Regions from separate parts of the Streptomyces marincola genome, predicted to be linked through region 2. Evidence: riboswitches for the same ligand, from Rfam matches in the RefSeq annotation. Region 2 holds a riboswitch; the other holds the start of a gene.

Region 1 (14,287 bases), 3.4 Mb from region 2:
GTCATGATCGGGTCAGCGGCTTTGGTGGGAACCGTGGCCACGGCCGGCACGGCCCATGCGGACGGCTGCTACACCTGGAACCGCACCCTCAGCCAGGGAGCTTCGGGCGAGGACGTCCGCCAGCTCCAGATCCGCGTCTCCGGCTACCCGGGCTACGGCGCGGTCCTGGCGATCGACGGCCAGTACGGCCCGGCCACGGCCGCCGCCGTCCGCCGGTTCCAGCAGGCGTACGGGCTCGGCGCCGACGGCGTCGCCGGCCCGCAGACGTTCAACCGGATCTACGCCCTCCAGGACAACGACTGCACGCCGATCCACTTCACCTACGGCGAGTTGAACCGCTGCAACTCCACGTGGTCGGGCGGCGCCGTCAGCGCCTCCCAGGCCCGCGCCAACGCGCTGGTGGGCATGTGGAAGCTGGAGGCCCTGCGGCACGCGCTGAACGACCGGCCTCTGGTCGTCAGCAGCGGCTTCAGGTCCTACGCCTGCAACAGCGCGGCGGGCGGCTCCTCCACCAGCCGGCACCTGTACGGCGACGGGATCGACCTCGTCGGCAACCCGACCCTGTGCCAGATCGTGCTCCAGGCGCGCTACCACGGCTTCAACGAGATCCTCGGCCCCGGCTACCAGGGCCACGACGACCACGCCCACCTCGCCCACCGGTCCAACCGCTTCTGGTCCGCGCCCAGTTGCGGCATGTGACCGCCCGCCCGACCGGGCGGAACGCCCGCCCGACCGGGCGGAACGGCACACACGCGAAGGCGGCCCGCGCCACGGCGCGGGCCGCCCCCGTCTCCCTGAGTGCCCGTCAGAAGTCGTCGTCGAAGGAGACGTTGCCCTCGACGGCGACCTGGTAGGCGGAGGGCCGCCGCTCGAAGAAGTTCGTCAGCTCCTGGACGTTCTGCAACTCCATGAACGCGAACGGGTTCCGCGCGCCGAACACCGGGCTCAGGCCGAGGCGCACCAGGCGCTGGTCGGCCACGCACTCCAGGTACTGGCGCATCGACTCGGTGTTCATGCCGGGCAGCCCGTCACCGCACAGGTCGCGCGCGAACTGGAGCTCCGCGTCGACGGCCTCCCGCAGCATCGCGGTGACCTCGCGCTCCATCTCCTCGTCGAACAGCTCGGGCTCCTCCTGGCGGACGGTGTCCACGACGGAGAACGCGAACTCCATGTGCATGCTCTCGTCCCTGAACACCCAGTTGGTGCCCGTGGCGAGCCCGTGCAGCAGCCCCCGGGAGCGGAACCAGTACACGTAGGCGAACGCGCCGTAGAAGAACAGGCCCTCGATGCACGCGGCGAAGCAGATGAGGTTCAGCAGGAAGCGCCGCCGGTCCTCCTTGCTCTCCAGCCGCTGGATGTCCTCGACCGAGTCCATCCAGCGGAAGCAGAACTGCGCCTTCTCGCGGATCGACGGGATGTTCTCCACGGCCGCGAACGCCGCCACCCGCTCGTCCGGGTCGGGCAGGTAGGTGTCGAGCAGCGTCAGGTAGAACTGGACGTGCACGGCCTCCTCGAACAGCTGCCTGGACAGGTACAGGCGCGCCTCGGGGGAGTTGATGTGCTTGTAGAGGGTGAGTACGAGGTTGTTCGCCACGATCGAGTCGCCGGTCGCGAAGAACGCCACGAGCCGCCCGATCAAGTGCTGTTCGCCGGGCGAGAGTTTCGCCAGGTCGGCGACGTCGGAGTGGAGGTCGACCTCCTCCACGGTCCAGGTGTTCTTGATGGCGTCCCGGTACCGCTCGTAGAACTCCGGGTAGCGCATCGGGCGCAGCGTCAGCTCGAAGCCGGGGTCGAGCAGGTTCTTGGTCTGGGCGGGGGCGGTCACTGGCATGCCTCGCAGGACTCGGGGTTCTCCAGGGAGCAGGCGACGGCCTGCTCGGGGACGACGGGCACCGCGGCGGCGGGTCCGGGCGCGGGGACAGGCGCGGGAACGGCGGCCGTTCCGGCGCGGGCGGCCTGGGCGATGCGGGTGGCCGGGCGCGAGCGCAGGTAGTACGTCGTCTTCAGGCCCTGCTTCCAGGCGTAGGCGTACATCGAGCTGAGCTTGCCGATGGTCGGCGCCGCCAGGAACAGGTTCAGCGACTGGCTCTGGTCCAGGTAGGGGGTGCGGGCGGCGGCCATGTCGATCAGGGCGCGCTGCGGCAGCTCCCACGCGGTCCGGTACAGGGCGCGGATCTCCTCGGGCAGCCCGGGCACGCCCTCGATGGAGCCGTTGGCCTCGCGCAGGGCCTCGCGGGTGGCGTCGTTCCACAGGCCGAGCCGCTTCAGGTCGTTCACCAGGTAGGTGTTGACCTGGAGGAACTCGCCGCTGAGCGTCTCGCGCTTGAACAGGTTGGACACCTGCGGCTCGATGCACTCGTAGACGCCGGCGATGGACGCGATGGTCGCGGTCGGCGCGATGGCGAGCAGCAGCGAGTTGCGCATGCCGGTGCGGGCGATGCGCTCGCGCAGGGCCTCCCAGCGGAGGCGCCAGGCGGGTTCGGCGTCGGGGTAGTGGTCGGGGTGCAGCACGCCGCGCGCGGTGCGGGTGGCGTCCCACGCGGGGTGCGGGCCGTGCCGCTCCGCGAGGTCGGCCGAGGTCTCGTAGGCGGTGAGCATGATGCGCTCGGCGATGCGGGTGGACAGCTCGCGGGCCTCGGGCGAGTCGAACGGCAGCCGCAGCCGGAAGAACACGTCCTGGAGGCCCATGACGCCCAGGCCCACCGGGCGCCAGCGGGTGTTGGACGAGCCGGCCTGGGAGGTCGGGTAGAAGTTGATGTCCACGACGCGGTCGAGGAACGTGACGGCGGTGCGGACGGTCGCGTCGAGCCGTTCCCAGTCCGGCGTGCCGTCGGGGCCCAGGTGCGCGGCGAGGTTGACCGAGCCGAGGTTGCACACGGCGGTCTGGCCGTCGTCGGTCACCTCAAGGATCTCGGTGCACAGGTTGGACGAGTGCACGACCGCGCCGGGCTCCGCGGTCTGGTTGGCGGTGCGGTTGGCGGCGTCCTTGAACGTCATCCACCCGTTGCCGGTCTGGGCGAGGGTCCGCATCATGCGGGCGTACAGCTGCCGCGCGGGCAGGGCGCGCACGGCCAGGCCCTCGGCCTCGGCGCGGCGGTAGGCCGCGTCGAACTCCTCGCCCCACAGATCCGTCAGCTCCGGCACGTCGGACGGCGAGAACAGCGACCAGTCGGCGTCGGCCTCGACGCGGCGCATGAACTCGTCGGGGATCCAGTGCGCGAGGTTCAGGTTGTGGGTGCGGCGGGCGTCCTCGCCCGTGTTGTCGCGCAGTTCGAGGAACTCCTCGATGTCGGCGTGCCAGGTCTCCAGGTAGACGCAGGCCGCGCCCTTGCGCCGGCCGCCCTGGTTGACGGCGGCGACGGAGGCGTCCAGGGTGCGCAGGAACGGGACGATGCCGTTGGACTTGCCGTTGGTGCCCCGGATGAGGGAGCCGCGGGCCCTGACCCGGGTGTAGGACAGGCCGATGCCGCCGGCGTGCTTGGACAGCCTGGCCACCTGGTGGTAGCGCTCGTAGATGGAGTCCAGTTCGTCCTTGGGCGAGTCGAGCAGGTAGCAGGACGACATCTGCGGGTGGCGCGTGCCCGAGTTGAACAGGGTGGGGGACGAGGGCAGGTAGGCGAGGCTGCTCGTCAGCCGGTACAGCTCGGCCACCTCGGCGAGGGCCTGCTCCGAGTCGCCGTCCGCCAGGCCGCAGGCGACGCGGAGCAGGAAGTGCTGCGGGGTCTCGATGACGCGGCGCGTGAGGGGGTGGCGCAGCAGGTAGCGGGACTCGACCGTGCGCAGCCCGAAGTACTCGAAGCGGTCGTCGGCGCCCTCCGCGACGGCCGCCTCGGCCAGCGCGTCGAGGCGGTCGGCGTGCCGCCGCACGAACGCGGCGGTGCCGTCCCCGATCAGGCCCTCGCGGTGGCCGGTGGCGACGGAGGCGGAGAACGAGACGGCGCCCTGGCCGGCGGCCTCGTCGCGGATGGCGAGGCTGAGCAGCCGGGCCGCGAGCCGCGAGTACGCGGGGTCCTCGGCGATGAGCCCGGCCGCCGCCTCGATGGCGAGCGAACGCAACTCCGCCTCGTCCGAGCCCGCGTGGCGACCGCGGAGAACGGCGGTCGCCACCCGGTCGGGGTCGGCGGCGGGCAGGTCGGCGGTGAGGTCGGTCAGCAGGCGCGGCAGCGCGGCTGTGACCGGCTCCGCGGGTGCGACGGGTGCGGTGGTCACTCGATGCTCTCCCTCGAATCGCGGCGGCCAAGGGGCCGGGCGGGCAGGCGGGCGCGTCGAGGCATGCGTGTGGTAAGGCAAAGGCATACCGCGATACGTCCGTCGGCCCAGCCCACGAGGCCCGGACAGGTTCGGCACCGTCGGCAGGGGTCGGACTCGCGATGGGTAGCACGAAACCACCCATCGCACACCATTGCGGGACAGTTCCGGAATCGCACCGGATTCCCTGCGGCGACAGCGAGCACGAGCATACATCTTGTGCTGCGTGGACCGGGCGCCCCTATATGTTGTGCTGTTCGCCTCCCTCGTGGGCGAGTTCCAGTGCGAACGCGTGAAGCCGCAGGCCCGGAAGCGGCTCCCAGTCGCGCTCAGGCGCCCGAACGAACCCGAGGCGCCCGTACAACCGGTGGGCCGTGTGCATTCGCGACTGACTGGAAATGACGACACGCCGCGCTCCCGCCCGGCGCGCCCGGAGCAGGCAGGCGCGCACGAGGGCTTCGCCCACGCCGCGCCCGCGGGCCGCCCGGGTCACCGCGAGCATCCTGAACTCCGCCTCACCCGGCCCCGCGACCTCCGCCAGCGGGCCGCCCGCGCCGACGAACGTGACGCAGCCGAGCAGCCCGTGGGGCCCGTGGGGCGCGTCCTCGCCGGCGGGTCCCGTGGCGACCAGCACCTCGGCGTGCGCGGCGCGCGTGCGCGCGTCCCGCAGGTCCGGCAGGTAGGGGTCGGCGGGGCCGAGGTCGAGCAGCCCGTCGGCGAGGTAGGTGTCCGCGACCAGCTCGCCGGCCGCGTCGAGTTCGGCGGGCGCGGCGGCCCTGACCGTGATGTCGGTGGTGTCCATGGCGGCAGTCTCCGTGCCGCGGGGCCGGTCCACCAGCGGGTTTCCGGCCCCGGGCCGCTGCCGGGCGCGTGCGCGGGGAGCCGGGGCCGGCCGGGTCACGACCCCTCGGCGCGCAGCACCCAGAAGCCGCTCTCCTGGGCCGCGACCGTCCAGCGCGGCCCCTGCGGGTAGAGGCGCGCGGCGTACGCGGTCAGGGACTCGGCGGTGTGGCCCGGGTCGTAGTAGGCGATCCAGTCCGGCACGAGGTCGCCGCTGCCGCCGATCCAGAACACCCGGCAGCGCTGCGTGAGATGGGCGATCGGCCGGACGTTCGCCGCCACCTCGGCGCCGTCGGGGACGGCGGCCATGACGCGTTCCCCCGCCGCGGCCAGGGGGCCCGCCCGGTAGGTCTCGGCGCGGGTGAGGTCGGCGGCGGGCAGGGCGGTGCTCAGGGCGAGCGCGGCGGCCAGCACGGCGGCCGGCAGGTGGTGGGCGTAGCCGCGCAGCCACGGCCTCGACGAGGAACGGCCGCGGGCCACGGCGTCGGTCAGCGCGAGCGCCAGCACCGGCATCAGGACCGCGCTGTAGTGCCAGTCGGTCGACCAGTAGTGCGGGTCCTGCGAGACGAACCTCCAGCCCATCGTGGGCAGCGCGACCAGCAGCAGCGGGGAGCGCAGCGCGAGCAGGCCCGTGGTGGGCACCAGGATCCACAGCAGCGTGCGCAGCTTCTCCTCGGCGCCGGTGAACAGCGCGCCGAGCGGGCCCCCGCCGCCGCCCTCGGCCCCGCTCTCGCCGAGCTTGCTCCAGTAGTCGTACTCGCCGCCCGCGTTGAACGACGGTATGACCACGGTGAGGGTGAGCGCGCAGCCGACGACGCACACCGCGGCGACGGCGAGCGCCCGCTTGGCCGCGCGCGGGTCCTTCGGCCCGGCCCTGAGGGCCACGACGCACGCGATGGCCGCCGCGGTCAGCCCCAGGTCCTCCTTGACCAGCAGCAGGGGCAGCGCCCAGCACAGCGCGGCGCGCCACCGCTCCCGCAGGACGGCTTCGAGGGCGAACGCGATGAGCGGGACGGCGAACGCGATCTCGTGGAAGTCGAAGTCGACGGCGCGCTGGATGCCCCAGGACAGGCCGAACGCGGCGCCGACGGCCGCGCCGCGGGCGCGTCCGAGGAAGTGCGCCGCGGCCCGGGTGACGGGGACGACGGCCAGCGCGAACAGGGCCGCCTGGGCGACGAGGAGGGTCACAGGCCCGGGGAAGAGCCGGTAGAAGGGGGCGATCAGCGCGGTCACCGGGCTGAAGTGGTCACCGAGGATCGGGAAGCCGGGGCCCTTGAGGTCGGACACGGGGGCTTCGAGGCGGGCGTAGGAGCTGATGACCTGCTCGAATATGCCCAGGTCCCAGGACCGGTTCTCCCAGCGCCGCCACCGGGTGACGGAGATGGCGGCGTAGCCGGCGCAGAACACGGCGGCGAGCAGCCACGGGTCGAGGCGCCCGGCGTGCCAGGCGCGCACGGCGCGTGCGCGGGGGCCGTCCGGCGCCCCGGGCTCCGTCGGCGCCCCGCGCTCCGGCTCATCCGCCGGCTCGCGGGCGGGAACGGCCGCCGGCGCGTCCGCCCCGGCGGAGGGGGCCGCGCGTTCCCCGGTCCGGCTCTCTTCGACCACCACGTACCTCCACGCCCGTCAGTTCATCGCACGACCGTACGAGAACGAGGGGGTGTCGTGGGAGTCGGGGTGCGGGGGCGGGCCGTGCGGGGGCGTGCGCGCGCCGGGCGCCGCCCGGGGCGCTCAGCAGCAGCCGCGGTGGTGGCCGGAGCGCGGGTCGCCGTACCGCTCGTCGGTGCGGCGGCGCTCGAACGCGCGGCGGGTCGGCACCGGGGCCGACGGGTCGTGCCGCCGCAGCCACGCGACGTGCCGCTCGTAGGCGGTCTCGCCGGTGAACTCGGCGATGTACCAGCGCAGCCAGCCAAGCGCGCGGCGCGGCGCCGCGACCAGGCGGCTCACTCGGGCGCTCCCCGGCCGTGCCCCGACGGGTCCTGCCCGGGGATGCCGCCGCCGGCGCCGAGCCCGGCCGCGGCGAGTTCGGCCCGTTCCTCCTTGGTGGCCACGAGTCCGTCCGGCGCGATGAGCCGGGACTCCTGGTACGGCGCCTCCTTCAGCGAGGCAGCGGCCGGGGTGCGGACGGCCTTGACGCACACGCGCAGCGCGTCGGCGAACACGATCAGCACCAGCACCGCGAGGACGGCGGAGAGCGCCGCGTCGATGGTCGCGTTGGTGACGATGGTCCGCATGTCGTCCATGTCGGCGGCGCCCGGCAGGAGTTCACCCGCGTCGATGCCGTCCTGGTACTGGTCGCGCCGGGCGAGGAAGCCGACGGCCGGATCGCCGGAGAACACCTTCTGCCAGCTCGCGGTGAGGGTCACCAGGGACACCCAGGCGAACGGCACCAGGGTCACCCAGACGTACTTGAGGCGGCCGGACTTGACCAGCAGCAGGGTGCAGATCGCGAGGGCGACGGCGGCGAGCAGCTGGTTGGAGATGCCGAAGATGGGATAGAGCGTGTTGATGCCCCCGAGCGGGTCGTTGACGCCGACCCACAGCAGCCCGCCCCAGAGCGCGACGACGATGGCGCTGGTGATCCACACGCCGGGCAGCCAGGTGTTGGACCGCAGGCGGCCGAGCCCGGGGACGCTCGCGAGAGCGTCCTGGAGGATGAACCGGCCGACGCGGGTCCCGGCGTCTATGGCGGTGAGGATGAACAGCGCCTCGAACATGATCGCGAAGTGATACCAGAAGCTCATCATGCTGTCCCCGCCGATGATGTCGGCGAAGATGCCGGCGAGGCCGAGGGCGAGGGTGGGGGCGCCGCCGGTGCGCGACAGCAGCGACTCCTCCTCGACGGCCTCGGCCGCCTCGGCGAGCTGGTCGGGGGTGAGCGTGAACCCCCAGGAGCTGATCGTGTCGGCCGCCGACTGGAGCGTGTCCCCGATGACGGCGGGCGGCGCGTTCATCGCGAAGTAGACGCCCGGGTCGAGGACGCAGGCCGCGGTGATCGCCATGACGGCCACGGCGGACTCCATCAGCATCGCGCCGTAGCCGATGGTCCTGACCTGCGTCTCCTTCTGGATCATCTTCGGGGTCGTGCCCGAGGAGATCAGCGCGTGGAAGCCGGACACGGCGCCGCAGGCGATGGTGATGAAGACGAACGGGAACAGCGACCCGGCGAACACCGGGCCCTCGCCGTTGGTCGCGAAGTCGGTGATCGCGTCCATCTTCAGGCCGGGCAGGGTGACGACGATGGCCACGGCGAGCAGCGCGATGGTGCCGATCTTCATGAACGTCGACAGGTAGTCGCGCGGCACGAGCAGCAGCCACACCGGGACGACGGAGGCCGCGAACCCGTAGATCACCAGCCAGATGACCAGCGTGCCCGGTTCGAGCGTGAACGCCTCGGCCCAGCTGGAGTTGGCGACCCAGCGGCCGGCGGCGATCACGAACAGCAGCAGCGCGATGCCGATCGCCGTGACCTCGGCCACGCGCCCCGGCCGCAGGAAGCGCAGGTAGAAGCCCATGAACAGGGCGATGGGGATGGTCATCCCGACCGAGAACGCCCCCCAGGGCGACTCCGCGAGCGCGTTCACCACCACGAGCGCGAGCACGGCCAGCAGGATGATCATGATGACGAAGATCGCCACGACCGCGGCGGTGCCGCCGACCGGGCCGATCTCCTCGCGCGCGATCTGGCCCAGGCTCTTGCCGTCCCTGCGGGTGGAGAAGAACAGCACCACCATGTCCTGCACCGCGCCGGCGAAGATGACGCCGACGATGATCCAGATGGTGCCGGGCAGGAAGCCCATCTGCGCGGCCAGCACCGGGCCGACGAGCGGCCCGGCTCCCGAGATGCCCGCGAAGTGGTGGCCGAGCAGCACGCGCCGGTCGGTGGGGTGGTAGTCGAGGCCGTCGGCGAGCCGTTCCGCCGGGGTGGCCCTGGTCCGGTCGGCCCGCAGCACCCGGGTCAGGATGTAACGCGAGTAGAAGCGGTACGCGATGGCGTACGAGCCGAGCGCCGCGGCCACCATCCAGGCGGCGGAGACCTCCTCACCGCGGGACAGGGCGAGCATGGCCCAGCCGATGGCCCCGACGGCCGCGACGGCCGTCCAGATCAGGATGGATCGTGGTCTTACCTGGCGTGCCTGACGTGCCTGAGGTGGGGATTGCACGGTGTCCTCCCGCCGGTGATCACTTGATGACTCGCCGGAATCTAGGCCACGGGCGCCCGGATGACCATGGCGCGGACGCGTCTCCCTGACACCGGCCGCCGCGGTGCCCCGCCGCGCCGGAACGCGCGCCCGGCGCGTGCCCGGCGTGCCGTCCGCGGGGAACGCCGGGAACGGCGCGGTGGCGCCCGCCGTTCCCCCTTCTTCCCCCGGAGGTCGGAAATCGGCGAACGCCAGCTCGATTATGGTCATTGTGTTCCCGGTCGCATTCTGTCCCGCGGCGCCGGGATGAAGAATTGCTCATGTTTTCCCCGGGGGACTCCCGGCGCGCCAACGGGCGCAAGGCGTTCACCGTTTCCCCTGGTGGGCGCCACATCTCTCACCGCGGCGCACGGTGCGGTCCACTCCGGCCCCGTGTATCGAAGAAACATCCGAGATGTAGCCAAAACGGAATACCAACGCCCCAAGTGGTCGTCAGTTCCCGGTAATGTGCCGGTAAAGTAATCGACGCGGTCGGGGCGCATAATCCGTGGGGCCGGGGCGCCGGGAAAGGCGTCAGGGCCACCGCTCAGGAAAGCCCCCCGCTCTCCCGCGTTCACCATCCGACCCGACCACACCGCGCGCCACGGGGCAGGCCGCCGCCGGCGCGCAGGAGGCAGGCACGCATGAAGCACCTCATCGACCACGCGCGCGCCTTCGCGGCGGCGCACGTCCAGGACCCCGCCCACGCCGACGCCTTCGGGCGGCTCGCCGGCGGGCAGGCGCCGCAGGCGCTGTTCATCACCTGCTCCGACTCCCGCGTCGTCCCGGCACTGCTCACCGGGGCCGGCCCCGGCGAGCTGTTCGAGCTGCGGACGGCGGGCAACGTCGTGCCGCCCCACCCGGGCGGCGGCGCCCCGCCCTCGGGCGAGGCCGCCACCATCGAGTACGCCGTCGGCGTGCTCGGCGTCCAGCACATCGTCGTCTGCGGTCACTCGCACTGCGGCGCGGTGCGGGCTGTGGTCCACGGCGACGACCTCGCAGCCGTGCCCGCCGTCAGGGACTGGCTGGCGGCGGCCGTGCCGCCGCACGCCGCGGTCCGTTCCGTGCCCGCCGGCACCCCGGACGCGGCGCGGGCCGTCCAGGCGCACGTGCTCGACCAGGTGGCGACGCTCCGCGACTACCCGCTGGTCAGGGCCCGCGTCGCGGACGGCACCCTCACCCTGCACGCCTGGTACTACGAAGTGCACACCGGCGCGGTCCACCGCCACGGCGAGGAGGACGGCGCCGCGCCGTTCTCCCCGCTGTGACCCGGACGCCCCACCCCCACACCACCGGACGACAGACAGGGAACCGCCAGCCATGTTCTCCGCCTTCTCGCCCCTCGGCTCACCCGGCGTCGCGCGCCAGGACGTCCTCGCCTCACTCGTCGTCTTCCTCGTCGCGCTGCCGCTGTGCGTCGGCGTCGCCGTCGCCTCGGGCGTCCCCGCAGAACTCGGCCTGATCACCGGCATCGTGGGCGGCATCGTCGTCGGCGCGATGCCGGGCAGCGCCCTCCAGGTCAGCGGGCCGGCCGCCGGCCTGACCGTGCTCGTCTTCGAGGCGGTGCGGGAGTTCGGCCTCGGCACGCTGGGCGCGATCGTGCTCGCGACCGGTGTGCTCCAGATCGCCCTCGGCCTGCTGCGGTTCGGCCGCTGGTTCCGGGCGATCTCCGTCGCGGTCGTGCAGGGCATGCTCGCCGGCATCGGGCTCGTCCTGATCCTCGGGCAGCTGTACACGATGGCCGGTGCCGAGCAGCCCAGTTCGGGACTCGACAAGATCGCCGGACTGCCGGGCCTCGCCGCCGACGTCGTGGACGGCGGCACCGTCCTCCTCTCGTTCGGCGTGGGCCTGGGCACCATCGCCGTGCTGGTGCTGTGGCCGAAGCTGCCCGCCGGGGCCCGGGCGGTGCCCGCGCCGCTCGCGGCGGTCGCGCTGGCCACGGCGGGCACGCTGGCCGGCGGCGCCGACATCGCCACCGTCCAGGTGCAAGGTCTCGTCGACGCCGTCGACCTCCCAGGACTCGACGACCTGTCGGCGCTCGGCGGGGCCGCGGCCCTGGGCACGGTGCTGGCCTTCACCCTCATCGCGTCGGCCGAGTCCCTGTTCAGCGCCGCCGCCGTGGACCGCATGCACGACGGGCCGCGCACGCACTACGACAAGGAACTCGTCGCCCAGGGCACGGGCAACGCGGTGTGCGGCGTGCTCGGCGCGCTGCCCATGACGGCGGTGATCGTCCGCAGCTCGGCCAACGTGCGGGCCGGCGCCAGGACTCCGCTCTCCCGCATCCTGCACGGCGTGTGGCTGCTGCTGTTCGCCGTGGCGCTGCCAGGGGCGATCGGCGCCATCCCGCTGGCCGCGCTCGCCGGCGTCCTGGTGCACGCCGGCTGCAAGCTGATCCCGCTGGGAGAGCTGGCCCCCCTGTGGCGCGAGCACCGGGGGGAACTGCTCGTCCTCGCGGTGACGGCCGTCGCGATCGTGACCACCAACATGTTCGAGGGCGTGCTGCTCGGCCTGCTGCTCGCCGTGGTGAAGTCGGCCTGGGAGACCTCGCACGTCCACGTCGGGACCCGGGAACTCACCGGCGGGCGCGTCCTGGTCACCCTGAGCGGCAATGCCACGTTCCTGCGGCTGCCGCGCATCCTGGAGACGCTTGAGGCGCTGCCCAAGGACCGGCCGGCCGAACTCGACCTGTCCGCCGTGCGCCACCTCGACCACGCCTGCCGCGTCGCCCTGGAGAGCTGGATCACGCGCCACAACAGCGACGCCGCGCGCGGCGCGGCGAGGGCCGCGCAGCCCGACCCGGCCTGAACGCGCCGGCCGCGCGGGGACCCGAGGCCCCCGCGCGGCCGGCGCGTGCGCGCGGCTCGCCGTCCCCGCGCCGCTCAGCGCGGGGCGGCGGGGTGCGGGCGTTCGAGGTTGGCCACGAACTTGTAGCGGTCGCCGCGGTAGACGGACCGCACCCACTCCACGGGCTCGCCCGAGGTGTCCCGCGAGTGGCGGGAGAGCATCAGCATCGGCAGCCCCACGTCCGTGCCGAGCAGCCCGGCCTCGCGCGGGTTGGCCAGCGAGGTCTCGATGGTCTCCTCGGCCCGCGCGAGGTGGACGCCGTAGACCTCCGCGAGCGCCGTGTAGAGAGAGGTGTAGCGCACCAGGCTGCGGCGCAGCGCGGGGAAGCGCTCCTGCGAGAGGTGCGTGGTCTCTATCGCCATCGGTTCGCCGCTCGCCAGGCGCAGCCGCTCGATGCGCAGCACCCGGCCGCCCTCGGGCAGGTCGAGCAGGCGGCTGAGCCGTTCGTCGGCCGTGACGTAGCCGATCTCCAGCAGCTGGGAGGTGGGTTCGAGGCCCTGGGCGCGCATGTCCTCGGTGTACGAGGTCAGTTGCAGGGCCTGCGACACCTTCGGCTTGGCGACGAACGTCCCCTTGCCCTGGATGCGTTCCAGCCGTCCCTCGACGACCAATTCCTGGAGCGCCTGCCTTACCGTGGTGCGCGAGGTGTCGAACTCACTCGCGAGGGAGCGTTCGGGTGGCACCGGAGTACCGGGCGGCAGGGTTTCCGTCATCTGTTGCAGATGGCGCTTCAATCGGTAGTACTTGGGCACGCGCGCCGTGCGCGTGCGGTCGGTCCCGTCCGGTCCGGCGACGGAGGGCGCGGCGCCCGTGGGACCGGTGGTCATCCCGCCGTCCCTGGCCCTGGCGCGCCTTCCCGACTCGTTCTGTTCGCCCGTCACCTGCTCCTCCGAGACATCGCAGCTCACATCGTGACACGGGCCCGACAACCGTGGTGTCCCCGGGCAGATGTCGGTCCGGTAACGGACCGGCGCCGCCGCTCGTGGGCCCTTGACACTCCGGCCTGGTCTAGTCCACGCTCCGTGCAACTGGTCTACACCTCTTGTCTACACCACTAACGTAACGGCCGTCCCCAGGCCACCACGTGGGGGGTCCGGTCTCTTTTCGAGGAGGGTGACGTGAAGCGCAAGCTGATCGCCGCCGTCGGGGTGACGGCCCTGACGGCCGCCTTGGCCGCATGCGGGGACGACGGCAGCGGCGGGGGAGGCGGCGGGGACTCGGACTCCCTGACCGTGTGGCTCATGGACGGCTCCGCCCCGCAGCCGTGGGTCGACGAGCTGACCGCGGCGTTCGAGGAGGAGCACGGCGTCACCGTCAATGTCGAGATCCAGCAGTGGGACGGCATCCAGGACCGGCTCACCACCGCGCTGTCGGAGGACGGCACGGTCGACGTGCTCGAACTCGGCAACACCCAGACCGTCGGCTACGCCAACACCGGCGGCCTCGCGGAGCTGAGCGAGCTGGCCGACGAGCCGTGGTCGCCCAACATGCTGGAGTCGGCGCAGATCGACGACACCCTGTACGCCGTTCCCTGGTACGGCGCCAACCGCGTGGTGATCTACGACCGCGGCATCTGGGAGGAGGCCGGCGCCGAGGTGCCCACCACGCGTGACGAGTGGATCGCGGCCCTCGAACTGATCGCGGAGAACACCGAGGCCGAGCCCATCTACCTGCCGGGGCAGAGCTATTACGTGATGGGCGGCTTCGTCGCGGACGAGGGCGGCGCGTTCGCCGTCGAGGACGGCGAGGAGTGGACCGGCTCGCTCGCCACTCCGGAGGCCGAGGCCGGCATGGAGTTCTACGCGCGGCTCCAGGAGTTCTCCTCGGCGCCCGCCGACATCGACGAGGCCGAGCCGCAGCAGTCCGTCGACATCGTGCCGAACCAGGAGATCGCCTCGTGGATCGGGCTCGGCTGGGAGGCCGCGGGCGCCATCGCCGCCATCGAGGAGGCGGGCGGCGAGGCCGACTTCGGCTACTTCCCCGTCCCGGGCAAGACCGCTGACCAGTTGGGCAACGTCTTCCTCGGCGGCTCCAACCTCGCCGTCTCGGAGCGGGCCGGCAACCCGGAGATGGCCAGGGAGTTCCTGCGGCTCGCCACCTCGCAGGAGTTCGCGCAGAAGTTCGTCGACGCCAACGGCGACGGTGTCGTCCCCAACCGCACCGACGTCGTCGCC
Region 2 (14,287 bases):
CGTGTGGCCGCAGGAGCGCACCGCGTGGACCGCGGGCGCCGTGCTGCTCGCCGCGGCGGCCCTCACCGGCGACGCGGCGACCCGCGCCGTGTTCGGCGGCGAGGGCCTGCCGCGCGGCCTCGCCCCCGACTGCTGCCGCGCCGCGCCCTGACCGGCGGGCGGCCCCGCACAACGGCGGTGGCCCCGCCGGGCAGGAGATCCGCCCGGCGGGGCCACCGCCGTCGTACGCGCCGCGCGGGTCAGCCGCGCTGGATGCCCGAGGTGTCCTGGAGCACGCCGCGCCGCCCGTCCTGGGTCTGCGCCACCAGGGCCTGGCCCCGCTGCTCGACCGCCAGGTACCAGGTGCCGGGGGCGAGTTCCGCCACCGGGGTCTGCGAGCCGTCCTCGGCGTACAGCGGGCGCGTGGCCGGGACCGCGAACCAGAACGGCTGGAAGTTCGGGTCGGCCGCGCCGGCGGGCGAGGCCGTCGGCATGGCCTGCGTCGGCTGGTGCGCCACGTTCGGCTGGCCGGGCTGACCCGGCTGGCCCGGCTGACCGGGGCCGGGCTGGCCCGGCTGGCCGCCGAACGGCTGCGGCCCGCCGGCGGGACCCGGGTAGCCGTAGCCGGGCTGACCGCCGCCGTACGGCGGCTGCGCCGCGGCCGGGGGCTTGGGGCCGCCGGTCAGCGGCAGCTTCAGCGCCGGGACCAGCGGCGTGGCGACCGCCGCGGCGGCCAGCAGCAGCGTGGCGAAGAAACCGAGGATCAGACCGATGCCCGAGTCCACTCCGTCCGGGCCGCCGATGAGCGTCCAGAACCCGGCCCAGACCGAGGAGACCGACAGCGCGATGCCCCACTGGTTCAGCTTGAGCCCGAGGAACTCGCGGTCCGGGTTCGGCAGGAAGCGCGAGGCCGCGATCAGCCCGCCCCCGATGATGCCGGCCAGGAACATCGACGGGAGCGCGGGGAAGAAGTCCGCGTCCCATGCGTTCCAGGACTGGTCGCCGTACTCAGTGTCGACCGTGCGCAAATCGAGGAAAGAGAAGATGAAGAGCAGGACCGCTGCTCCGATCACTGCTGCGTCGCCTCGGGAGAGCGATCGGTTGTTCACGTCAGATCCTTCGTCGTACTGGTCGTCATGGTCTGGTCAGATACCGGAGGCCCCATCGTACGGATGAAGCGTGACCCGGCCCCGGCGGGTGGAGACACTGTTTCGCACGCGACACGCTTGTGATGTCGCCGTGACCTGCCGCGCGGCCGGTCACGCCCCCGTGGCGCCGGTCCGTCTCAGCACGCGCAGCGAACGGCACGCGGAGACCTCGGCGAACCCGCCGGTCGCCAGCGCCCGCCGCCATATGCGGTACGGCGCCTGCCCGCCCGCGGCCGGGTCGGGGAACACGTCATGGATCGCCAGCAGCCCGCCCGCGGCCAGCTGCGGCACCCAGCTCTCGTAGTCGGCGTTCGCGTGCTCGTCGGTGTGCCCGCCGTCGATGAACACCAGCCCGAACCGCCCGCCGCCGCCCCCGCCGAGCGCGGACGCCGCCTGCGGCGACCGGCCGACGACGGCGACCACGTACTCCTCCAGCCCGGCCTTCGCGAGCGTCCGCCTGAAGTGCGGCAGTGTGTCCATGCGCCCCGGGAGGTCCGGGTCCGCCAGGACCTCGTCGTGGTACTCCTGGCCCGGCTGCTGCTCCTCGCTGCCCCTGTGGTGGTCGACCGTGACCACCACCGTGCCCGCCGCGCGGGCGGCGTCGGCGAGCAGCAGCGTCGAACGGCCGCAGTAGGTGCCGATTTCGAGCAGCGGCAGGCCCGTCGTCGCGGCGGCCTCGACGGCCGCCGCGTGCAGCGCGCGGCCCTCGTCCGCCGGCATGAAGCCTCTCGCGGCCTCGAATGCGGCGAATACGGCGAAGATCTCCTCGCCCACACGTCCCCCTGTGGTCACCCGGGTCACTCCATGCTGCACCATACGTTCGAGTGCGGCGTGGCCGGGGGAGCGGCGCGGGTCACCCGCCCCGCGCCATCGGCGCCTGCTGGAGCGGCACCGGCTTGGCCACCGCGACCGGCGCGGCGGGGCCCTGCGCCCCCGCGCCCCCGGCCGTTCCGCCCGTCGCGCCCGGCGCGGGCTCCCGCGCCGCCGGGGGCCCCGGCTCCGGCTCGGAGACAGGTTCCGGTTCAGGCTCCGGGTCGGGAACGTCCAGCCTGGCCAGTCCGCACGGCGTGTGCGCCGCCGCGAACGGCAGCAGCAGCCGCCCGTCCGCCCCCCACAGGCCCGCCCCGGCCAGCCACCCCTCCGGCGCCGCGAGGTGCGTCAGCTCCCGCTCCTGCGGACGCCACACCGCGACCCAGTCCGCCACGTTCGTCGTCATCCGCAGCGCCACCGCGCACCGCTCGGGCAGGAGCATCTGCCCCGGCTGCATCGCGAACGGCGTCACGCGCACCCCCTCGGGGCGCAGCGCCTCGGGGAACCGCACCGGCCGGTGGCTCCCGAGCACGCCCCACCCGAGGCGTTCCGTGCCCGGGGCGTCGGAGGACACCAGCAGCAGGCCGCTGTCCGGATCGGCGAGCAGCAGCCGGTCGTTGCTGTCCTCGGCGATCCGCAGCAGCTCGTTCGGCTCGCCGCCGTGCTCCACGTCCACCGTCACGGCGCGCGTGCACCCCGTGTCGTCGGTCCGGTCGAGCGCGAGCAGGCGACCCTCCCGGTCCAGCCACGCCCCGCCCGCGCAGTGCCCGGCGAGCACCGTCACCAGCTCGGGCCCGAACGCCCCGCCGCACACCAGCCACAGCGCCGTCGCGTCCTCGCGCGGCGCGAGCGCGTACACGCGCTCGCCGCCCGGCGCCGGGGGCAGCAGCGTGAGCCGTTCCGACTCCACGGCGCCCAGCGGCAGTTCACCCGTGTCGGGCGTGGACGGATAGAGCAGGGTGAAGTGGTAGCGGCCGTCCGCGCGACGGGCGACCAGGACCCGGCCGTCGGCCAGCGGCTGGATGGGCGTGTCCGCCTCCTCGGGCCGGGCCGAGGGCAGCCGCACCGAGTACGGCTCCGGGCCGTCCAGCGTCCACCGTTCCGGGCACCACCCGCCGTCGCCGTAGCCGGCGATCAGCCGGGCCGCGTAGGCCCCTCCGGCCGCGATGGTCAACGGCACGGGCAGCGAAGCGGGTCGGACCGTCATGAGTCGCTCACCTCCAGCGAGGACGCTCGTTCGACCTGTGCGCCGGGCGGCCCGCGCCGCCCGGCCTCCTGCTCGGGCGGTGACCGCCGCCGCGGGCGCCGGGGCAACCAGGGCCGCCCCGCGGCCCGTTCGCCCCGGCCCGCGCCGCCCGCGGCCCCCGGCCGCGCGCGACCGGCTGCCGTCCGGGCAGCAACCGGTGCGCCCGGGGCCAGGTAGCCTGGGCCCGTGCCCGAACTCTCCGACGTGATCACCGCGCTCGACAGCCTATGGCCCCGCGAGCGGGCCGAGGCGTGGGACGCGGTCGGACCCGTCTGCGGGGACCCCTCGGCCCCCGTCGACCGGGTACTCTTCGCCGTCGACCCGGTGCAGTCCGTGGCCGACGAGGCGGTCGCCCTCGGCGCCGGCCTGCTGGTCACCCACCACCCCCTCTACCTGCGCGGCACCACGTCCGTGGCGGCCGACACGTTCAAGGGCCGGGTCGTGCACACCCTCATCCGCGAGGGGATCGCGCTGTACGTCGCGCACACCAACGCCGACCGCGCCGACCCGGGCGTCTCCGACGCGCTGGCCGCCGCCCTCGGCCTGCGCGTCACCGGGCCGCTCGTGCCCGATCCCGCCGACCCGGCCGGGCGCCGCGGCCTCGGCCGCCTCTGCGAGCTGGAGCGGCCGGTCGCGCTGCGGGAGTTCGCCGCGCTCGCCGCCGAGCGCCTGCCCGCGACCGCGCAGGGCGTGCGGGTGGCGGGCGACCCCGACCGGCCGGTGCGCACCGTGGCCGTGTGCGGCGGCTCGGGCGACAGTCTGTTCGCCGAGGTACGCGCCGCGGGCGTCGATGCCTACCTGACCGCCGACCTGCGGCACCATCCCGTGTCCGAGGCCAGGGAGCACGCACCGCTCGCCCTGCTCGACGCCGCCCACTGGGCGACCGAATCACCCTGGTGCGCCCAGGCGGCGGCACAGCTCGACGCCGTCTCGGCACGTGCGGGATGGCACCTGCGCACCCACGTGTCCCGCCTGGTCACCGACCCCTGGACCACCCACCACACCGCCCCGCGCGCGAGCGAAGGAGCCCCCAACTGAACGCCGCCCCCGCCGATCAGATCCGCCTGCTCGACGTCCAGGCCCTCGACCTCAGGCTGACCCAGCTCGCGCACCGGCGCGAGACGCTGCCCGAGCACGCCGAGATCCGCGCCGTGGAAGCCGAGCTGGCGCAGCAGCGCGACCTGCTCGTCGCCGCGCGGACCGAGGAGAGCGACACCGCACGCGAGCAGACCAAGGCAGAACAGGACGTCGACCAGGTCAGGCAGCGCGCCGCCCGGGACCGGCAGCGCCTCGACTCGGGGAAGATCACCAGCCCCAAGGACCTGGAGAGCCTCCAGAGCGAGATCACCTCGCTCGCCAGGCGGCAGGACGACCTGGAGACCATCGTCCTCGACATCATGGAACGCCACGAGGCGGCCCAGGCCCGCACCAAGGAACTGACCGGCGCCGTCGAGGAGATGGAGGCCAAGCGCGTGGAGGTGGCGGCCCGCCGCGACGCCGCGCTCCAGGAGATCGACACCGAGGCGGAAGCGGTCCGCGCCGAACGCGCCGAGGTGGTGGCCGCCGTTCCCGACGCGCTGCTGAAGCTCTACGACAAGCTGCGCGAGCAGCAGGGCGGCGTCGGCGCGGCCCGGCTCTACCAGCGCCGTTGCGAGGGCTGCCGCCTCGAACTCAACATCACCGAGCTGAACGAGGTCCGCGACGCGGCGCCCGACGCCGTCGTGCGCTGCGAGAACTGCCGCCGCATCCTGGTCCGCACCCCGCAGTCCGGACTGTGACGGGGCGGGGCATGGCGGAGTTCATCGTCGAGGCCGACGGCGGTTCGCGCGGCAACCCGGGCCCGGCCGGCTACGGCGCCGTCGTGCGCGACGCCGCGACCGGCCGGGTGCTCGCCGAGACGGCCGAGTCCATCGGCACCGCGACGAACAACGTGGCCGAGTACCGGGGGCTCATCGCCGGCCTGCGGGCCGCGCACGAGCTGGACCCCGAGGCCGCCGTGCGCGTCCGCATGGACTCCAAGCTCGTGGTCGAGCAGATGTCGGGGCGCTGGAAGATCAAGCACCCCGACATGCGGCCCCTCGCCATGGCGGCCAAGGACGTCTTCCCGCCCGGCGCCGTGCGCTACGAGTGGATTCCGCGCGAGCGGAACAAGCACGCCGACCGCCTCGCCAACGAGGCCATGGACGCCGCCAGGCGCGGCGAGCCCTGGCGGCCCGCCGCGCCGCCAGCGGAGCCCGCCGCCCCGCCCGCGGGGCGGGCGGAGCCGGAACCGGAGCCGGCCGCGCCGCCGCCCGCGACCGGCTGGGGCGCGGGCACCGGCACCGCGACCACGTTCCTGCTGCTGCGGCACGGCGAGACCGCCCTCACCGCCCACAAGCGCTTCTCCGGTTCGGGCGGCGACGACCCCGCGCTCACCCCGGCCGGGCGCGCGCAGGCCGAGGCCGCCGCAGAGGCGATCGCCGCCGCGGGCGGCGTGCGCGCGGTCGTCAGCTCACCGCTGGCCCGCTGCCGCGAGACGGCCGTGATCGCGGCGGCCCGCCTCGGCCTCGACGTCCGCGTCGAACCCGGCCTGACGGAAACGGACTTCGGCGCCTGGGAGGGGCTGACGTTCGCCGAGATCGCGGAACGCCACCCGGCCGACATGGCCGCCTGGCTGGCCTCGTCCGACGCCAGGCCCACCGGCGGTGGCGAGAGCTTCGACGAGGTGGCCCGCCGCGTGGCCGTCGCCCGCGACAAGACCATCGCCCGCAACGCGGGGAGCACCGTCCTGGTCGTCACCCACGTCACGCCGGTCAAGACGCTGCTGCGGCTTGCCCTCGGCGCGCCGTCGGCGTCCATGTTCCGCATGGAGCTGAGCCCCGCGTCGCTGTCCGAGATCGCCTACTGGCCCGACGGCAACGCCAGTGTGCGCCGGTTCAACGACACCGGGCACCTGCCGCTCACACCTCGCTGACCAGCACGTCGAGCCGCCCCGGCGCGTTCTCCTCGACGCGCCACCCCAGCTCGCGCAACGCGTCGGTCAGCCGCTCGGGCGTGCGCGGCAGCGGGCCGGCCTCAAGGAGGCCGCGCAGCAGCCTGCCCTTGGTCGCCTTGTTGAAGTGGCTGACCACGGACCGCTTCTCGACGCCGCCGACCGTCCTGACCTGGAGCACCCGCACGGCGACCGTGCGCCGGCCCAGGTCACCGGCCGGCCGCCACATGCCCGCGTAGGCCGAGGAGCGCAGGTCGAGCACGGGCCCGCGCCCCGCCTCGGCGGGCAGCACCTCGGCCAGCGGGCCGCGCCAGAACGCGGCGGGAGTGCCCGTTCCCGGCAGCCGCACGCCCGCGGGGCAGCGGTAGCCGGGGATGCGGTCGGTGATCCGCAGCGCCCCCCACAGGCCGGAGAACACCAGCACCGACTCCCGCGCCCTGCGCCGGGCGGCCGCGCTCAGCGAACCGAGCCCGAGCGCGTCGTAGAGCACACCGGTGTAGATCTCGCCCGCGGGCGCGGCCGGCGCGGAGCGCAGCGCCGCGTTGCGCGTGACCTCACCACGCAACCTCTCGCCCAGCCCGAGGACTTCCCGCGCCTTCTCCGGATCACCGGAACACAGAGCGGTCAGCTCCTCGATCATTCGTTCCCGCGCGGCGGTCAGCCCCGGCAGTGACAGCGCGCCCAGGTCCACCGGTGCCCCGGCGCTTCCCTCGGCCTTCCCCTCGGACGGCGGCAGCAGTACCCACACGCAGGTCAGCGTACGGCAGCCGGGCCGCCCGCCCCTCCCGCCCCCGGCCGGGCGTAGAATGCGGGACACGGCGGACGAGCCGGCCGGGCGGTCGCGTCGGGGTCCTCGCGACCCCGCCGAGGAACGTCCGGGCTCCACAGGGCAGGGTGGTAGGTAACGCCTACCTGGGGTGACCCACGGGAAAGTGCCACAGAAAACAGACCGCCGGGGGCCGCTGGCCACCCGGTAAGGGTGAAACGGTGGTGTAAGAGACCACCAGCGCCCAGGGTGACCTGGGCGGCTCGGTAAACCCCACCCGGAGCAAGGTCAAGATGGGGCCGCGAGGCCCCGCGCGGACGACTGAGGGCTGCCCGCCCGAGTCCGCGGGTGGACCGCATGAGACCGGTGGTGACACCGGCCCCAGATGGATGGCCGCCTCCCCCTGGGCCGCGAGGCCCCGGGGAGACAGAACCCGGCGTACAGGCCGACTCGTCCGCCGCCCCGCCCGCTGACCAGCGGCGGAGCGTCCTCTTCCATGATCGAAAACCTTTCCGGGGAGTCTCTGGGGGAATCTGGCCGGTGTCCGCTCCCGGGCGCCTCCCCCGGCCGCCGGAATCTCCTCGTCACGCGAAGCCGCCGTCCGGGCGCCGCGATGCCGCGTGTGCCCGCCTCCGGCAGGAAGTGGACGTACGTCCGGAGCGTGAACAGGCGCGGGAGCGGGGGGCTCGGCGCTGGTTGTCACGTTTGCTGTTCGCGCGGTGCGGAGGAGGAGGGCGGGCGGTCGCTCAGAGCGTGCCGCTCACGTGCAGCTCGTCGAACACCACGCCGTTCGCGTCGTAGGCGACGACCCGGAATCCCCCGGTGAACCCGGGCAGGTGGCCGGCGTCGAGGCAGTAGACGCCCCAGCCCGGGTCCCCGGCCGGCGTGATGAGGGTGGCCGGGTGGCCGGTGTCCTGGCCCTCGGGTCTGATCTCGATCCGCGACGGTGTGCCGTCCAGCCGCCAGGCGCCCGTGATCAGCTCGATCTCGCCGTCCCGGCCGTGGATGCCGCCGCTGAGGCTGTTGGGGCGGATGTTGTCGCCGGAGTACCGCTTGGCGGCCTCGACGCTCTCGTCGAAGGACGCGGGCGAAGAGACCACGTAGTTCTGCTCACCCTCGGGCAGCAGGCCCATCACGAAGTCGTCGTTGATCTCCACGCGCTCGTAGGGCCGCACCTCCACCGGCCCGCCGCCGCCGTCCGCACCGCGCGGGGACGGCGCCTCGCGTGTGGCCGCGGGCGGCGCGGTGCCGCCCGACTCCGGCCCGGTCCGCGGCCACGCGAGACCGGCCGCCAGCACCGCCGCGAGGACGCCCGCCGTCCCCGCGCCCGTCACCACCGCGCGCCGCCGGGCCCGCAGCGCACGGCCCCGCCGGATCATCTCGTCCACCGGCGCGGGCCCGGCCTCCACCGACTCCGCCGCCCGGCGCAGCTCCTCAACGAACCTCGGGCCGTTCCTGCGCTCCGGCACGGATCGCCACCTCCTGTCCTTCCTCCGGCACGCGCAGGTCCCGGACCGCCGGGTCGGCGCGCAGCTTCTCCAGGCCGCGCGCCGCCCGGCTGCGCACCGTTCCCACCCGGGTACCGAGCAGCGCGGCGACTTCGGTCTCGGTGCGGTCCTCGACGTAACGCAGCACGACGGCGGCGCGCTGCCGCGGCGGAAGCCGTTGCAGCGCGCCCGTCAACACGTCCCTGGCGAGGACGTGGTCGGCCCGGTCCCGGACACTCCGCTCCGGGAACCGGGTCGTCAGCCACTCGGGCACCCGCAGCCGGCGGATCCGCTCGCGGTGGGCGTTGATCATGATCCGCCACACGTAGGCGTCCGGATCGGCCGCCCGCGTCACACGGTCCCACCCCGCGTACGCCTTGGCCAGCGCCAGCTGGGCCAGGTCCTCCGCGTCGTGGTGATGGCCGGTCAGCAGGTACGCGGTGCGCAGCAGCCGGGCCCAGCGGCTGAGCACGAACGACCTGAAGTCGGCGTCACGGGCTTCGGGTGCACAAGTCATCTGATGCGTCGGCGGCCTTCGGCGTCGTGGGGGCGTCCGGGGCGTCGGGTGCGGGGGTCAGGAGCCGAGGGAGACCTCCAACTCACTGAACACCTCGCCGTCCTCGTCGGACGCGGTGATCGTGTACGAGTCGACACCGTCGACCTCCCACGCGGCAGGGTCGAAGTAGAAGGTGCCCCACCCGTTCTCGTCCTCCAGGGCCACCGGCTGAGCCCCGTAGCCCCAGTCCTGGCCCTCCGGGGTGACCGTGATGTGCGGCACGCCCTCGTCCAGCCGCCAGACGCCCTCGACCAGGATGATTTCGCCGTCCTGGCCGTGGATGCCGGCACCGATGCTGTTGGGGCGGATGTTGCTGCCGGGGTACTGCTTGGCGGCCTCGATGCTCTCGTCGAAGGACGAGGGCGAGGAGACCACGTAGTTCTGCTCGCCCTCGGGCAGCAGGCCCATCACGAAGTCGTCGTTGATCTCCACGCGCTCGTAGGGGGCCACCTCGACGAGATCCATCCCGCCGGCCTGGGCTCCCTGCGGGAGGAGCACCACCATCGCGGCGGTGGCGGCGGCGCCGGTGAACAGGGCGCGCTTGAAGATCGACTGTCCGGTCATGAACCCTCCAAGGGTCTGGTTTCGCTCGGTCATGACTCAGACGCCGTCCGTGGGCCGGATCTATCCACCCCTCGCGGAACACGAACGCCAACTCCCGTGCGAAGACCGGCTGTCGCGGGTGCGCGGGACGCCGTCGCAGGCAGGGCGCCGGTCACGCCGCGCCGGGCCCGGCGCCCGGCTCGTCGTGGGGAGCCGTCGGCCGGTATTGCCAAGAACCTTCCAGCAGGTGTGGAGCAACGACCTCACCCGACGGCGCGACCACAGCAGCACAGTCCGTGGACGCACGTTCGTCTCATTCGACTTGATAGTTAGCGGCCCACTCCGCGCCGTGCCCACCGATAAGGTGGCGGCGTCGGAGCGAGGAGGAAAACCATGGCGCTGACTACGTCACTGGCCGGCCGGGTCCGGAACACGAGCCTGCCGAAAAGCCATGCCCTCCTGCCGCTGCTTGAGGCCGTCGTCAACGGCATCCAGGCGATCGACGCCCGGTTCGGCAACGACGTCGGGCGTGGTCGCCTGAGCGTCAGGATTCAGCGCAGCCCGCAGGAGGAACTCGACCTCGGCCCCGTTGGCCCTGGACGTGTGGCGCTCAAACCCATCGTCGGCTTCAGCGTCGAGGACAACGGGGTGGGCTTCACCCCGGAGAACATGATTTCGTTTGAGACGCTGGACAGCGACCACAAGGCTGACATCGGCTGCCGTGGCGTGGGACGCCTGCTCTGGCTCAAGGCGTTCGAAAGGGTCTCGATCCGCAGCGCCTATGAAGACGAAGTCGGGGGCCTCCACGGACGACAGTTCCGGTTCTCCGTCGAGGGGGAGGTCGAGCCGGACGGGGAAGCGGACAGCCTGGGTGCTGTCGGCACGATCGTGAGTCTTGACGGATTCAAGAAGTCCTTCCAGCAGAGCGCGGCGAAGTCTGTCGACGCCATCGCTCGTGAGATGTTCGAGCACTGCATCTGGTACTTCCTTCGCCCAGGTGGGGCGCCTGACATCACGGTCACCGACGACGACGAGACCGTCTCGCTCAACCACCTCATGGACGACTTCGTCTTCTCCGAGATGCCGACGACTTCGATCGACGTCAGGGGAGAGAAGTTCGACATGGTGAACCTCTGCCTCAAGTCCTCGACGCGCAATCTCGCGCCACGGCTGTACTGGTGCGCCGCGAACCGCGTGGTCATGGAGGAGAACCTCACGAGCAAGGTGCCAGGGCTCTACGGGCGGCTCAAGGACGAGACGTCGTCTCCCTTCACGTATGTCTGCTACCTGTCCTCGACCTACCTGGACAACCACGTCCGCGCCGACCGCACGGCCTTCGACATCGCCGAGCGGGTGCCGGGCGCGGCTCTGATCGAAGACCTGTCGCTGGACGACATCCGTGTGGGCGTGCTGAAGGAAGTCGAGAGGATCCTCGCCAGCCCGCTCAGCGCGGCGCGGGAGGAGGGCAAGGCGCGGGTCCACGCATTCGTGAGCAACAGGGCGCCGAGGTACCGGCCCGTTCTGTCGCGGCTTGAGTCGCTCGGCGTGACCGTGGATCCGTCCATCAAGGATCACGACCTTGAGTTGTTGCTGCACAGCAGCCTCCAGAAGCTCGAAGCCGCCGCGATCGCCGAGGGCCAGGCCGTCTTCGCCGAGGAAGGCTCTGCTCAGCCGGAGGACTATGCCGAACGGCTCGCCCGGTACCTGGACACGGTGACCGACATCAACCAGTCCGACCTGGCCGCGTACGTCTCGCGCCGGAGGGCGATCCTCGATGTGCTCACCAGGCTGATCAGGTCCGATGACCAGGGCAAGTACAGCAAGGAGGACGCGATCCACTCGCTGCTCATCCCGATGCGGACCGACTCGAACGAAATCGGCACGGACGCGTCGAACCTGTGGATCATCGACGAGCGGCTTGCGTTCCACGATTACCTCGCCTCCGACAAGACGCTCAAGAGCATGCCGATTACCGGATCCGATTCGACAAGGGAGCCCGATGTGCTCGCGACTCGGCTTGTCGGCTCCCCGGTGCTGGCCGCGGAGGGCGAAACGCTGCCGCTGCCGTCCATCGTCGTGATCGAGATCAAACGACCGATGCGTAATGACGCCTCGGAGGACAAGGATCCGATCCAGCAGTGCTTGGAGTATGTGAAGCGTGTGCGCGCCGGTGGCGTGAAAACCGCATCGGGGCGGCAGATCCCCGAGACGCATGAGGCACCCGCTTTCTGCTACGTCATCGCCGATCTCACGCCGACGATGGTGGACAGATGCAAATATGCGAGCCTGCGTCCCACCCATGACGGAATGGGTTACTTCGGCTTCAACGAGCCGTACAAGGCGTACATCGAAGTGGTCAACTTCGACCGTCTCGTCAACGCCGCTACCGAGCGGAACCGGGCGTTCTTTGACAAGTTGGGGCTCCCATCCAGTTGAGGCACGATGCGCACCGGCGCGCGGTTGTGTGCCTGCCGCGCCGGGCGGGTCCGGCGGGTCCGGTGGCTAGCCGGTGGTCCTTCCGCGCCTCCACGCCAGCAGTCGGCGGTACGCCTCCAGCCCGTCGGGCACCCAGTCCCACTCGGTGAGCCGCCGGTCCAGTTCCTCCTGCGTGAGGAACGCGTGCCACGCGACCTCGGACGCCTGCGGGTCGACCGGCACGCCGCAGTGGATCTCGTAGACCGCCGACCACCAGCTGTGCTCCGGGGTCCGGTAGAGGAACGTGAACAAGTGGGTCGGAGCGGCCAGGCCCGATACGCCGAGCTCCTCCTCCGCCTCGCGCAGCGCCGCCTCGTCGTACGACTCGCCCGCACCCACCACCCCGCCGACGAACATGTCGTACAGCGAGGGGAAGGTCAGCTTCCACTCGGTGCGGCGGTGCACGAAGATCTCGCCCGCGGTGTTCCGCGCCAGGACGAACGCGCAGCGGTGCCGCAGTCCGCGGGCGTACACCTCGCCGCGCCGCGCCTGTCCCACCACGCGGTCGTGCTCGTCCACGATGTCCAGCAGTTCGTCCGCGGGGAGCGGTGTCCCATGTGCCATGCGGCCACCCAATCAGCATGCCGGGCGGGGCAGTGCGGTTCGGGTGAGGAATGCACCGGAACGAGGTGGGTTCCCGCCGAGCCATGCGGCATCTCACGGGCCCGGAACAGCTGCTGGCCCGCGTGGTGCGGGCCGTCGCAGGACTCCTCGCGGCAGACGGGCCCCTTCGGTGGGGCCGTGCGGGGCGCGTCGTAGGCTGGTCGGGCCAGTCACGCTCCCTCGTGGAGTCAGGGAATCCGGTGCGAGGCCGGAACTGACGCGCAGCGGTGTGGGGGACGGGCGCGGCGACATGCCACTGGAACGGCACCGTTCCGGGAAGGCGCCGCGCACCGGACGATCCCGAGTCCGAAGACCTGCTGGCCCTGGTGGCGACCGCCGCCAGGTCGAATGCGGGCTCCGCGCATGGGCCCCCGACCTCGAAGGACCGCGCCAGTGCTGACCCCCTCCGTCGTGCGGGACTCCGTCGCGCGGGACCGGCCCGACCGGTGCCCTGGCGCCCTGCGGCCGTGGCCGGCCGACGACGGGCTGCTGGTCCGCCTCCGGCTGGTCGGGGGGCGGCTGACCGCCCGCGGCCTGCGGGCGCTGCTCGCGCTCAGCGAACGCTGGGGCGACGGCCGCGTGCACCTCACCTCGCGCGCCAACCTCCAGGTGCGCGGCCTGCCCTCGGACGGCGGCGCGCTCGCCCCCGAGGTGCTGGCGGCGATCGAGGCCACCGGGCTGCTGCCCTCGCGCTCGCACGAACTGGTCCGCAACATCATGGTGTCGCCGCAGACCGGCCTGGCCGGCGGGCGGGCCGACCTGCGGGGTGTGGCCGCGGGGCTCGACGCGGCGCTGCTCGCCCGTGAACGGCTCGCCCACCTGCCCGGCCGGTTCCTGTTCGTGCTCGACGACGGCCGCGGCGACCTGCTCGACCGCCCCTGCGACCTGGGCCTGGTGGCGTTGAACGGCACGACGGCGCAACTGCGCGTCGGCGACGGCTGGGGCCGGACGCTGCCGCTCGGCGAGGCCGCCGCCGCGCTCGCCGACCTCGCCCTGGCCTTCCTGCGCCTGCGCGGCGAAGGGCCGGCGGCGCCGTGGCACGTACGCGAGCTGCCGAAGCCGCCGGTCCCGCCGGCCGAGCCCGACCCGGCCCTGCCGCGCGCGGGCGCGGCGCTCCCGTACGGCGACGTTCCCGGCGGGCGGCACGTCGGGATACCCGGCGGCACCCTCACGCGCGAGCTGGTGGAGGAACTGACCGCCGCCGGCGCCGATCTCGTCGTCACGCCCTGGCACGGTGTCCTGGTCCCCGCGGGAGCCGCCGCGTGAACGCCCCGGAACGCCCGCGCCGCCACTACGACTATGTCGACCACGGCCCCGACATCTACCTCGACTCCTTCGCGACCATCCGGCGCGAGGCGCGGTTCGACGGACTCCCCGCCGACGCGGAACGGCTCGCCGTCCGCATGATCCACGGCAGCGGCCAGGTCGACCTGGTGGACGACCTCGTCGTCCACCCCCGGCTCGTCACGGCCGCGCGGCAGGCGCTCGAAGCGGGCGCGCCGATCCTGTGCGACGCCACGATGGTCGCCTCGGGAGTCACCGCGAGCAGGCTGCCCGCGGGCAACCACGTGCTCTGCCACCTGCACGACCCCCGGGTGCGCCCGCTCGCCCGCGCGTGGTCGACGACGCGCAGCGCGGCGGCGGTGTCGCTGTGGGAGCCGCGCCTCGAAGGGGCCGTCGTGGCGATCGGGAACGCGCCCACC

The links. Region 2 has a riboswitch for cobalamin ahead of LC193_RS06455 (hypothetical protein). Riboswitches for the same ligand answer to the same signal wherever they lie in the genome.
Region 1: it holds a riboswitch for cobalamin, as region 2 does, so the genes downstream of both, LC193_RS21570 (ribonucleoside-diphosphate reductase subunit alpha) here and LC193_RS06455 (hypothetical protein) in region 2, are expected to answer to the same signal.

The regions. Positions count from the first base shown of each region.
Region 1 covers NZ_CP084541.1:4,885,313-4,899,599, forward strand. The annotation lists gene LC193_RS21560 (D-Ala-D-Ala carboxypeptidase family metallohydrolase) at 1-699, shown strand, start outside; gene LC193_RS21565 (ribonucleotide-diphosphate reductase subunit beta) at 806-1,831, opposite strand; gene LC193_RS21570 (ribonucleoside-diphosphate reductase subunit alpha) at 1,822-4,296, opposite strand; cobalamin riboswitch at 4,335-4,497, opposite strand; gene LC193_RS21575 (GNAT family N-acetyltransferase) at 4,490-5,050, opposite strand; gene LC193_RS21580 (DUF2079 domain-containing protein) at 5,146-6,693, opposite strand; gene LC193_RS21585 (CstA-like transporter-associated (seleno)protein) at 6,817-7,032, opposite strand; gene LC193_RS21590 (carbon starvation CstA family protein) at 7,029-9,248, opposite strand; gene LC193_RS21595 (carbonic anhydrase) at 9,911-10,534, shown strand; gene LC193_RS21600 (SulP family inorganic anion transporter) at 10,587-12,074, shown strand; gene LC193_RS21605 (GntR family transcriptional regulator) at 12,149-12,940, opposite strand; gene LC193_RS21610 (extracellular solute-binding protein) at 13,232-14,287, shown strand, end outside.
Region 2 covers NZ_CP084541.1:1,524,276-1,538,562, reverse strand. The annotation lists gene LC193_RS06525 (prenyltransferase/squalene oxidase repeat-containing protein) at 1-151, shown strand, start outside; gene LC193_RS06520 (DUF5336 domain-containing protein) at 240-1,088, opposite strand; gene LC193_RS06515 (class I SAM-dependent methyltransferase) at 1,239-1,847, opposite strand; gene LC193_RS06510 (hypothetical protein) at 1,981-3,144, opposite strand; gene LC193_RS06505 (Nif3-like dinuclear metal center hexameric protein) at 3,370-4,221, shown strand; gene LC193_RS06500 (zinc ribbon domain-containing protein) at 4,218-4,961, shown strand; gene LC193_RS06495 (bifunctional RNase H/acid phosphatase) at 4,973-6,136, shown strand; gene yaaA (peroxide stress protein YaaA) at 6,123-6,902, opposite strand; RNA gene rnpB (RNase P RNA component class A) at 6,978-7,377, shown strand; gene LC193_RS06480 (hypothetical protein) at 7,667-8,389, opposite strand; gene LC193_RS06475 (SigE family RNA polymerase sigma factor) at 8,355-8,924, opposite strand; gene LC193_RS06470 (hypothetical protein) at 8,982-9,527, opposite strand; gene LC193_RS06465 (ATP-binding protein) at 9,900-11,942, shown strand; gene LC193_RS06460 (NUDIX hydrolase) at 12,009-12,545, opposite strand; cobalamin riboswitch at 12,735-12,920, shown strand; gene LC193_RS06455 (hypothetical protein) at 12,978-13,850, shown strand; gene LC193_RS06450 (precorrin-8X methylmutase) at 13,847-14,287, shown strand, end outside.